2 regions of the Streptomyces sp. NBC_00388 genome follow, and region 2 is predicted to be linked to the other one. Evidence: riboswitches for the same ligand, from Rfam matches in the RefSeq annotation. Region 2 holds a riboswitch; the other holds the start of a gene.
What was found. A riboswitch is a leader RNA that binds a small molecule or an ion and turns the genes downstream of it on or off. The one in region 2 is predicted to bind cyclic di-AMP.

Region 1: it holds a riboswitch for cyclic di-AMP, as region 2 does, so the genes downstream of both, OG917_RS26120 (M23 family metallopeptidase) here and OG917_RS13675 (transglycosylase family protein) in region 2, are expected to answer to the same signal.

The regions. Positions count from the first base shown of each region.
Region 1 covers NZ_CP107948.1:5,834,336-5,839,744, reverse strand. The annotation lists gene OG917_RS26125 (GntR family transcriptional regulator) at 1-589, opposite strand, end outside; gene OG917_RS26120 (M23 family metallopeptidase) at 806-1,588, opposite strand; cyclic di-AMP (ydaO/yuaA leader) riboswitch at 1,601-1,760, opposite strand; gene OG917_RS26115 (M16 family metallopeptidase) at 1,992-3,359, opposite strand; gene OG917_RS26110 (M16 family metallopeptidase) at 3,380-4,765, opposite strand; gene OG917_RS26105 (DNA gyrase/topoisomerase IV subunit A) at 4,947-5,409, shown strand, end outside.
Region 2 covers NZ_CP107948.1:3,022,048-3,027,456, forward strand. The annotation lists gene OG917_RS13655 (Ppx/GppA phosphatase family protein) at 1-490, opposite strand, end outside; gene OG917_RS13660 (DUF501 domain-containing protein) at 638-1,186, opposite strand; gene OG917_RS13665 (FtsB family cell division protein) at 1,280-1,756, opposite strand; gene eno (phosphopyruvate hydratase) at 1,880-3,169, opposite strand; gene OG917_RS13675 (transglycosylase family protein) at 3,453-4,151, opposite strand; cyclic di-AMP (ydaO/yuaA leader) riboswitch at 4,155-4,341, opposite strand; gene OG917_RS13680 (LysM peptidoglycan-binding domain-containing protein) at 4,599-5,409, opposite strand, start outside.

The DNA.
Region 1 (5,409 bases), 2.8 Mb from region 2:
CGGCGTGCACCGCCGTCAGCGCGCGGGCCCGCTCCGCGTCGCCGCGCGCCACCGCGTCCACGATCGAGCCGTGCTCGGCCCAGGACACGACCGGCCGGGCCGGCTGGTCCACTGCGTACATCCAGCTGATCTTCTGCCGCAGCTGGCCGAGCAGGGTGGCCAGCGCCGAGCTGCCCGATGCCTGCGCGAGCGTCTCGTGGAACCAGCCGCCGAGCGACCGCAGGTCCTCGCCCTGCCCCCGCCCGGCCCGCTCCTGTCCCAGCCTGACGAGACCGCGGAGCACCTTGAGGTGGGCCTCGGTCCGCCGCTGGGCGGCGCGCGCCGCGCCCATCGGTTCCAGCAGCATCCGCATCTCCAGCAGATCGGCCGCCTCCCGCTCGGTCGGTTCGGCGACACAGGCGCCCGCATGGCGGCGGGTGACCACGAACCCCTCGGACTCCAGGGTCCGCAGGGCCTCACGGACAGGCACTCGGGAGACGCCGTAACGGCGCGCGAGCACTTCCTCCGTCAGCCGGCCGCCCCGCTCGTACACCCCCGAGATGATGTCGTCACGGATTGCCGTGCATACCGAATGCGCCGGAATGCGCATGACCGAACCTCCGCATCGACGCCCGCCTGCCGCGGTCTGTCCGCACCTGTGCGGCGACTCTATGGCAGGCCAGGTTAATTCCCGAAGGCCCCCGGTAAATCATGGATATCTTTTGGCCATGCGGAAACCGGACGTACGAAAAACATCCGCGCGGACATACGGAACAGGTGTGGCCCCGGCGCGGGAAGCACCGGGGCCACACAGAACAGCGGGGGGTCAGACGTCGACGCCGTGCGAACGCAGATACGCGACGGGGTCGGTGTCCGAACCGTAGTCGGGGCCCGTGCGGGCCTCGAAGTGGAGGTGGGGGCCCGTGGCGTTGCCGGTGGCACCGGAGAGTGCGATCTGCTGGTCCGACGTGACGGCCTGGCCGACCGAGACACCGATGGAGGAGAGATGGCCGTACTGCGTGTACGTGCCGTCGTGCATCCTGATGACGATGTTGTTGCCGTAGGCGCCGCCCCAGCCGGCCTCCACGACCGTGCCCGCGCCGACGGCGTGGACCGGGGTGCCGCTCGCGGCGTGGAAGTCGATGCCGGTGTGGCTGCCGGACGACCAGAGGCTGCCACCGGTCTTGTAGCCGGTGGAGACGTACGAGCCGGCCACCGGGGGGACGAAGGCGTTGAGGCGCTTGCGGGCCGCGGCCCGGGCCGCGCGCTCCTTCGCCGCCTTCGCCTCGCGCTCCCGCTCGGCCTTCGCCCTGGCGACGGCCTTCGCTTTCGCCTCGGCCTTCGCCTTCGCCTTCGCGACGGCGGCCTCGTGCTCCTGAGCGGTCACCTGGGCCGCTATCCGGTCGGCGACCGTGTCACCGACGAGGATGGTCCGGTCGAGGCGGGCCTCCTGCGCGCTGGGGGTCCTCGGGCCGTCGGCCATCGCGGGCGAGGCGAGGGTGCCGATGACACCTGCCGTGGCGAGCGTGGCGACTCCGGCGACGCCCGCGGTCCTGCGAGTCAGGCGGTTCGGGGCACGGTGCTTACCGGTAGGGCGGCTGAACGCCATGAAGGGGCTGGTCCTTTCCTTCCCTCTCGCCTACCGGGTTAGCTGACGGGTTCGGAGCAGGAAGGTCTCCTACGGGCCCGCCCCTGCGGAGCGGCCCCGATTCACCCCAGGGACTGAGTGGGTCCCCGGCTCCCCAGGCTCGCGCCTGACGGGGACTCGGCGATCGCTGCCCGGCGCCGCGGTTGCGGCTGTGTCCGGCGGACAGCGAGTGCGACGGTAAGTGGTCGGTGCGGGCCGCGCCAAACGGACAGCGGATTTTGTCGCACATCCCACAGCCGCACCGGCCGGGACGGGCAGGGGTCCCGGTGGACGTGCTGTCCACCGGGACCCCCGGCCTGTCCGCACGGGCCGCCCGGGCCGCCCGGACCGCCCGGACCGCCCGGAACAGGGAGCTACCGGGGCGTCAGCTCGCGACCACCGTCACCTCGCCGATGCCGAGCGCCCTGACCGGCTCCGCGATCTGCGCCGCGTCTCCCACCAGCACCGTCACGAGCCGGTCGTCGGGGAAGGCGCTGACCACGGCGGCGGTCGCCTCGACCGTGCCGGTCGCGGCGAGGTGCGCGTACAGCTGCGCCTGGAAGTCGTCCGGCAGATGCTGCTCGACCTGATCGGCGAGCGTGGCCGCGACCGCGGCTGCCGTCTCGTACTTCAGCGGAGCGACGCCCACCAGATTCTGTACGGCGACATCCCGCTCGGCGTCGGTCAGCCCGCCCGCGGCAAGCGTCCTGAGCACCTTCCAGAGGTCGTCGAGCGCGGGCCCGGTCGACTCGGTGTCGACGGAACCACTGATGGCGAGCATGGCCGCACCGGTTCCGTCAGGCGCGGAGCGGAGCACCTGGCTGAACGCCCGCACCCCGTAGGTGTAGCCCTTCTCCTCGCGCAGGACACGGTCCAGGCGGGAGGTGAGCGTGCCGCCCAGGCAGTAGGTGCCGAGGACCTGGGCGGGCCAGACACGGTCGTGCCGGTCGGCGCCGATCCGGCCGATCAGCACCTGCGTCTGGACCGCTCCGGGGCGGTCCACCACGACCACCCGGCCGGTGTCGTCCGCGGTGATCGGGGGCACCGGGCGGGGCGTGCCCGCGTTGCCCTTCCACTCGCCGAGGCTCTCGGCGAGCACGGCGTCCAGGTCGGTCTCCGCCAGATCGCCGACGACCACGGCGGTCGCTGTCGCCGGCCGGACGTACGCGTCGTAGAAGGCGCGGACCGCGGCCGCGTCGATACGCGCCACCGTCTCCTCGGTGCCCTGGCGCGGGCGCGACATGCGCGCGGTCGCCGGGAACAGCTCCTTGGAGAGCTGCTTGGCCGCCCGGCGCGCCGGGTTGGCGAGCTCGTGCGGGATCTCGTCCAGCCGGTTGCCCACGATCCGCTCGACCTCGCTCGCGGCGAAGGCGGGCGCCCGCAGTGCGTCGGCGAGCAGGCCGAGCGCCTTGGGCAGCCGGGAGACCGGCACTTCGAGGGAGACCCGGACACCGGGGTGGTCCGCGTGCGCGTCGAGCGTGGCACCGCAGCGCTCCAGCTCCGCGGCGAACTCCTCGGCGCTGTGCTTGTCGGTCCCCTCGGAGAGGGCCCTCGCCATGATGGTGGCGATGCCGTCGAGCCCCTCGGGCTCGGCGTCCAGCGGGGCGTCGAGACTGATCTCGACGGCGACGACCTGCTGTCCGGGCCGGTGGCAGCGCAGCACCGTCAGGCCGTTGGGCAGGGTGGAGCGCTCGGGTGCCGGGAAGGCCCAGGGCCTGGGGGCGCCCGCCTGGGGCTGGGGGTGGAAGGTCATCGTCACGGCCGCGGGGTCGGTCACTGGTCCGCCTCGGTGGTCTCGGTGGTGGCGGAGGCGTCGTCGGACACGACGTCCGCGCCCGTCTCCTCGGGCTCATCGGCGGCGACGGGCTCGTACACCAGCACGGCCCTGTTGTCGGGGCGCAGCCGCGCCGCGGCGATCTCCTGCACCTCGCCGGCGGTGATGTCCAGCACCCGGCGCACCGCGGTCAGCGCCAGCTGCGGGTCACCGAACAGCACGGCGTACCTGCACAGTTCGTCGGCGCGGCCGGCCACCGTGCCGAGCCGGTCGAGCCACTCCCGCTCCAGCTGGGCCTGGGCGCGCTCCATCTCCTCGGCCGTGGGGCCCTCGGCGGCGAAGCGGGCCAGCTCCTCGTCGACGGCCGCCTCGATCTGCGGGACCTCGACACCGCCCGACGTCTTGACGTCCAGCCAGCCGAGCGAGGGGGCGCCGGAGAGCCGCAGCAGGCCGAAGCCCGCGGCGACCGCCGTACGGTCCCGCCGCACCAGCCTGTTGTGGAGCAGGGAGGACTCGCCGCCGCCCAGGATGGTCAGCGCGATGTCCGCAGCGTCGCACGCGCGGGAGCCGTCCTCGGGGAGCCGGTACGCGGCCATCAGCGCACGCGAGGGAACCTCCTCGTACAGCTCCTCACGCACCTCACCACCGAGGGTGTCGGGCAGGGAGCCGTCCCGCGGCGGCTGCTTGCCGTCGTGGGAGGGGATGGTCCCGAAGTACTTCTCGACCCAGGCGAGCGTCTGCTCCGGGTCGATGTCGCCGACGACCGAGAGCACGGCGTTGTTGGGCGCGTAGTTCGTGCGGAAGAACGCGCGCGCGTCCTCCAGCGTCGCCGCGTCCAGGTCGGCCATGGAGCCGATCGGAGTGTGGTGGTACGGGTGGCCCTCCGGGTACGAGAGGGCGGTCAGCTTCTCGAACGCCGTGCCGTACGGCACGTTGTCGTAGCGCTGGCGGCGCTCGTTCTTGACGACGTCCCGCTGGTTCTCCATGGACTCCTCGTCGAGCGCGGCGAGGAGGGAGCCCATCCGGTCGGCTTCGAGCCAGAGCGCCAACTCCAGCTGGTGCGCGGGCATCGTCTCGAAGTAGTTGGTGCGCTCGAAGCTGGTGGTGCCGTTGAGCGAGCCCCCGGCCCCCTGCACCAGCTCGAAGTGGCCGTTGCCCTTGACCTGCCCCGACCCCTGGAACATCAGGTGCTCGAAGAGGTGGGCGAGGCCGGTACGGCCCTTGACTTCGTGGCGTGAACCGACGTCGTACCAGAGGCAGACCGCGGCGACCGGGGTCAGGTGGTCCTCGGAGAGCACCACCCGCAGGCCGTTGGCCAGCCGGTGCTCGGTCGCTGTCAGGCCGCCGGAACCGGCCTCGGCTGTGGCCGTGTGACCCATGGGCATGTACGTCCCTTCGATCGCGTGTGTTGACCGCGTTGAAATGCAGTCCTGCCACTGTATGCAAGCGCGCCGACAGCCGGGAGCCATCCCGGTGTGCACGGGTCGCGGTCGGTGTTGTCAGTGGGACAGTCCACAATGGTCGGCGTCAGTACCGGACCAGGCACGTGAAGGAGCCGCAGCAGCGATGGCCCGCCGCAGCACGAAGACCCCGCCTCCGGAGGACTTCGAGGAGAAGATTCTCGACATCGACGTGGTCGATGAAATGCAGGGCTCCTTCCTTGAGTACGCGTACTCGGTGATCTACTCACGGGCCCTGCCGGATGCCCGTGACGGCATGAAGCCCGTGCACCGGCGCATTCTCTACCAGATGAACGAGATGGGGCTGCGGCCCGACCGCAGCTACGTGAAGTGCGCCCGCGTCGTCGGCGAGGTCATGGGCAAGCTGCACCCGCACGGTGACGCGTCGATCTACGACGCCCTGGTGCGGCTCTCCCAGCCGTTCTCGATGCGGCTCCCCCTCGTCGACGGCCACGGCAACTTCGGCTCGCTCGGCAACGACGACCCGCCGGCCGCGATGCGGTACACCGAGTGCCGGATGGCTGACGCCACCTCACTGATGACCGAGTCGATCGACGAGAACACGGTCG
Region 2 (5,409 bases):
GTACGCAGCCGATGTCCACCGAGCGGGCCGCCCTGACGGACTCGTCGCCGACGACGAACTCGGTGGAGCCGCCGCCGATGTCCACCACCAGGTACTCGCCGCCCTGCCCTGCCAGCTCCTTCGTCGCACCGGTGAAGGAGAACTCGGCCTCCTGATCGCCGGTGATCACCTCGGGTTCGACGCCGAGGATGTCGCGGACCCCGCTCACGAACTCGTCGCGGTTCTCGGCGTCACGGGACGCCGAGGTGGCGACGAAGCGCAGATGTTCGGCGCCATGGGCCTTGATGACCTCGGCGTACTCGGTGCAGGCCGCGAAGGTCCGCTCCAGCGCCTCGGGGGCGAGCCGGCCCGTCCGGTCGACGTCCTGGCCGAGCCGGACGATGGTCATCCGGCGGTCCAGGTCGACGAGTTCGCCGGTCTCGGGGTCGGCGTCCGCGACGAGCAGACGAATGGAGTTCGTGCCGCAGTCAATGGCAGCGACGCGGGTCATATGGGTGTCCTCTCGTGGAGCCGGGGTTGCGTCCCGGCCCGGATCCTCGGAGCCTGCCGGATGGCGAAGCCACCGGGACATTCCAACAACGCGGGAGGCCTGCCCGCCGGAGTGCGGCCGCCCCGGCGGGGGCCGCCGGACGGGCTCTCAGCCGCCGAGCGGGGCGGGGTCCTCGCCGTCCCGCGCGCGTGGCACGCACGGCCCCTTCGCCCACCACTCGGGCAGCATCGCGAGCGCCTCGTCGCCCAGCGGGTTGACGCCCGGTCCCGCGGCCAGCGAGTGACCCACCAGGACGTGCAGGCACTTGACCCGGTCGGGCATGCCCCCCGCGCTCGGGAAACCCTCCAGGACCTCGATCGCGTCGCGGCGCGCGAGGTAGTCCTCGTGCGCGGCGCGGTAGGCGGCGGCGAGTTCGGGGTCCGTGCGCAGACGCTCGGTCATCTCCTTCATGACGCCGTTCGCCTCCAGCGTGCCGATCGCGGAGGCCGCACGCGGGCACGTCAGGTAATACGTCGTCGGGAACGGCGTGCCGTCCTCCAGACGCGGGGCCGTCTCGACGACGTCCGGGTTGCCGCACGGGCAGCGGTGCGCGATGGCGCGCAGGCCGCGGGGCGGTCGGCCGAGCTGCTCCTTGAACGCGGCGATGTCCGCGTCGGTGGGCTCGGTGCGGTCGGTCTGCGGAGGGGGCGTTTCCATGCCTGCCTTGGATCTGAGTGTCTGTGAAGTGAGTGCCGGAGAATGGGGTGCCGGTGAGAGAGGGAAGCCCGGCGGCTGCGGCACGAGGACGGCCTAGGGGGCCTTGGTGCGGTCGGCGCTGTCCACGCCGTCCCACATGTTCGCGTACCACGGCCGGTCCGTCGCGCCCTTGCTGCCGGAAGGCCGGGCCCGGGCGTCGGGGTCGACCATCGTGTAGTTGGTCTCCCCCGGCCGCACGTAGTGCAGTTGTTCACGGGCCAGCCGTTCCACGTACGCGTTGTCCTGGAGCCGGGCCTTCTCGTCCCGCAGCTCCTCGACGCGTGCCTTCGCCTCGCTGACCTGGCGCCGCTGATCGGCGATGTCGTTGCGCTGCGAGACGTACTGCCGCATCGGATACGCGAGCGCCACCACCAGGGTGCAGAGGACCATCAGCAGCATGGCCGCCCGGCCGGTGAGCCGGGGTCTGCGGGCCTGGCGCCTGGACTGGGAGCGGTAGACGCGGGCCGCGGTCTGCTCTCCGAGCACCTTGAGCCTGGTCGCGGTGGAGAACCGGTCCCGGTTCCCTGCCATGCCGCCTCCCCGTTATGCACGCACGTCCGTCCCCGGACACGGTACGGGACCGGGTACGGGGACGGCTGCGCATGGCTGCGCCTTTACTGCTGTTTCAGCTCTATATTCAGTTCTCTGGCTGTATCAGCTGGAGCGGAAGCGAGGGAAGGCCGAGCGCCCCGCGTACACCGCGGCGTCGTCGAGGATCTCCTCGATGCGCAGCAGCTGGTTGTACTTGGCGACACGGTCCGAGCGGGCCGGGGCGCCGGTCTTGATCTGACCGCAGTTCACGGCGACCGCGAGGTCGGCGATGGTGACGTCCTCGGTCTCGCCGGAGCGGTGGGACATCATGCACTTGAAGCCGTTGCGCTGGGCGAGCTCGACGGCGTCCAGGGTCTCGGTCAGCGAACCGATCTGGTTGACCTTGACGAGCAGGGCGTTGGCGGAGCCCTCCTCGATGCCGCGGGCCAGGCGCTCCGGGTTGGTGACGAAGAGGTCGTCGCCGACGATCTGGACCTTGGCACCCAGCCGGTCGGTGATGACCTTCCAGCCGTCCCAGTCGTCCTCGTACAGCGGGTCCTCGATGGAGACGAGCGGGTACGCGGAGACGAGCTCCTCGTAGTACTCGGTCATCTCGGCGGCCGAGCGCGACTTGCCCTCGAACTCGTACTTGCCGTCCTTGTAGAACTCGGACGCGGCGACGTCGAGCGCGAGCGCGATGTCCTTGCCCGGCGCGTAGCCGGCCTCCTTGATGGCCTCGATGATCAGGTCGAGGGCAGCGCGGTTGGAGTCCAGGTTCGGCGCGAAGCCGCCCTCGTCGCCGAGACCGGTCGACAGGCCCTTGGTGTTCAGGACCTTCTTGAGGGTGTGGTAGACCTCGGCGCCCCAGCGCAGTGCCTCGGAGAAGGACTCCGCGCCGATCGGGGCGATCATGAACTCCTGGATGTCGACGTTGGAGTCGGCGTGCGACCCACCGTTCAGGATGTTCATCATCGGAACGGGCAGCAGGTGCGCGTTCGGGCCGCCCAGGTAGCGGAAGAGCGGGAGGTCGGATGCCTCGGATGCGGCGTGCGCCACGGCGAGCGAGACGCCGAGGATGGCGTTGGCGCCGAGCGAGCCCTTGTTCTCCGTCGCGTCCAGGTCGAACATCGCCTGGTCGATCAGGCGCTGCTCGGTGGCGTCGTATCCGACGAGCTCCGGGCCGATCTGCTCGATGACGGCGAGGACCGCCTTCTCGACGCCCTTGCCGTGGTAGCGGTTGGGGTCACCGTCGCGGAGCTCGATGGCCTCGTACGCACCTGTGGAGGCGCCGGACGGAACGGCGGCACGACCCGTGCTGCCGTCGTCGAGGCCGACCTCGACCTCGACCGTGGGGTTGCCTCGGGAGTCCAGGATTTCCCGGGCTACGACGACGTCGATGGACGGCACTAGCATCTCCTTCTGGAATGTGACGCTATGGGCGCAGGGTCACTTTGGTCTTGCGGCACGAGCCTAACCGGCTCCGCGCCATCAGCCCGCAAGGGCGCCCGGACCCTGAATGAAAAAGGGTCCAAAAGATCGTATGACGGTGTGAAAGTCAGCAGACCATCCCATGCTATCCGGATCGTCACCCCTGCCGGACCGGCGGGCGGACCGCGGCGCTGCTCCGGCGGAGAGACCCCCGGCCCGGCGCGTACGGGGGAGTCGCGCCGGGCCGGGGTGCTGAGGAGAGCTGCTGTCAGCTCAGGTGGAGCTGCTGACCCGGGTAGATCAGGTTGGCGTCCTTCACGATGTCCTTGTTCAGGTCGAAGACCTTCTTCCAGCCACCGGTGACGTGCTTCGCCTTGGCGATCGTGGCGAGGGTGTCGCCGGACTTGACCTTGTACTCGCCGTCACCCTTCTCGATCGTGGTGGGCGCGGCGTGCTTCGGCGCGGCCTGCTTGGGCGCGGCCGGGGCGCTGCTGCGGGCCTCGCTGCGCGAAGCGGCCTGCTGGTCGCTGTGGCTCTGCTGGCCGGCGCTGGAGGAACCGCCACCGGAGGTGGAGACGCCCGGGTCGACACCGTCGTTGCTCAGGTTGCCGGCGCCGGCGCAGGACCAGGCACCCGGGCCCTGCATCTTGAGGAGCTTCTCCGCCGTGGCGATCTGCTGGCCCTTGGTGGCGAGGTCGGCACGCGGGGCGTACTGCGTGCCGCCGGCCGCGGCCCAGCTGGAGTTGTTGAACTGGAGGCCGCCGTAGTAGCCGTTGCCGGTGTTGGTGGACCAGTTGCCACCGGACTCGCACTGCGCGACGGCGTCCCAGGTGGAGACCGAAGCAGCAGAGGCAGAGGTCGCGCCGATCATCGGCACGGCCACAGCGGCACCGGCGACACCGGCGAGCGTGGCGATACGGACGGCCTTCGAGGGGCGACGGTGCTTGGACTTGCTGGAAAACAGCATGAAGAATCTCCTCACCGACGCCTACGAGGTGAGCTGTCGGGTTCGGGCCAATGAGTTGCCCGGCTGCGCGACCTAGCGCACAGCTTCACCCCAAGCCGTTCCCGGTTCGTACCGTTCTGTGACTCTGAACGGACGGCCGGACCCGGCACTTACCTGGGTCCCCCGCTCCTGCCTGCGGCGCTTCTTAGCGTCAACTGCTTCCCCTCGACCGATGGCAGGATTCGGCGTGGCGATCGAAGAGGCCCGCGGTGCGAGCGGTCTGACCGTAATCACAGGACCCACCGATATTCAAAGATGACCATCGGCGGGGAAGTCACGGGTTTACGACCGCGCTTTTTCCGTTTTCGCAGGTGAGGGGCGGCGTGCGCCGGGCGGACAGTCCGGACATTCAGTCGGCCCGACGAGAGCCATGTCTCACTCGAACAGAAGCGGACATACAGCCTCGAACTACCCCTGTTTCTGGTCGAGATCAAGGCTCTGGCCAGGAACGATGAAGTCCGGATCGCCCCCGACCGTCGCGTGGTTCGCCGCGTAGAGCGCGGGCCATCCGCCGGGCAGATCGTGCGCCTTGGCGATGACCCAGAGATTGTCACCCGCGCGGACGGTGTAATTGCCGTCCGTCCGGGCGTCATCGCGGGAGGGTCTGTCGACGCGCGAGGCATGTCGCCCGGCCTCGTCACGGCTCGCGCCGGCACCGTCGCCGGCCACGCCGCCCCGGTGCCTCCCGGCCCCCGGCGACGCCGGGGAGCCCCCGGAAGCGGAGTCGGCGTCACCGGCCGCGCCCGACGGGGTGGAGCGCGAGGAGGGGGCGCCGGACGCACTTCCGTGCGAAGTGCCCGAATCACCCGAAGAGCCCGAACTATCCGAAGAAGGATTGGATGACGGAGATGCGTGGGATGGGGGCTTCGAGGTGCCGGAGGGGGAGGGCGAGCCGGACGACCCGGAGGGGGAATCCGACGGACTCGCGCTCGGCGGCGCCTGCCCCGTCCCGCCCGTATGCGTGTCGCCGCCCGTACCCGTGTCGCCGTCCGGGTCCGTGGCCGCGCCGGACGGCTTCCCGGGGGCCGGGGTCACCGTGTCAGGAGCGCCCGGATCGACGGAGGCCGTGGCCGCGTCGTCCTTCGTGAGCCCGGCGATGACCGCGCAACTGGCCCAGAGCTTCGCCCCTTCGGCCGCGTAGGCCTTCTGCGCCACGGCTATCTGCTGGGAGCGGCTGGCCAGGTCGGGGCGGGCCGCGTACTGCCCGCCGCCGTACTTG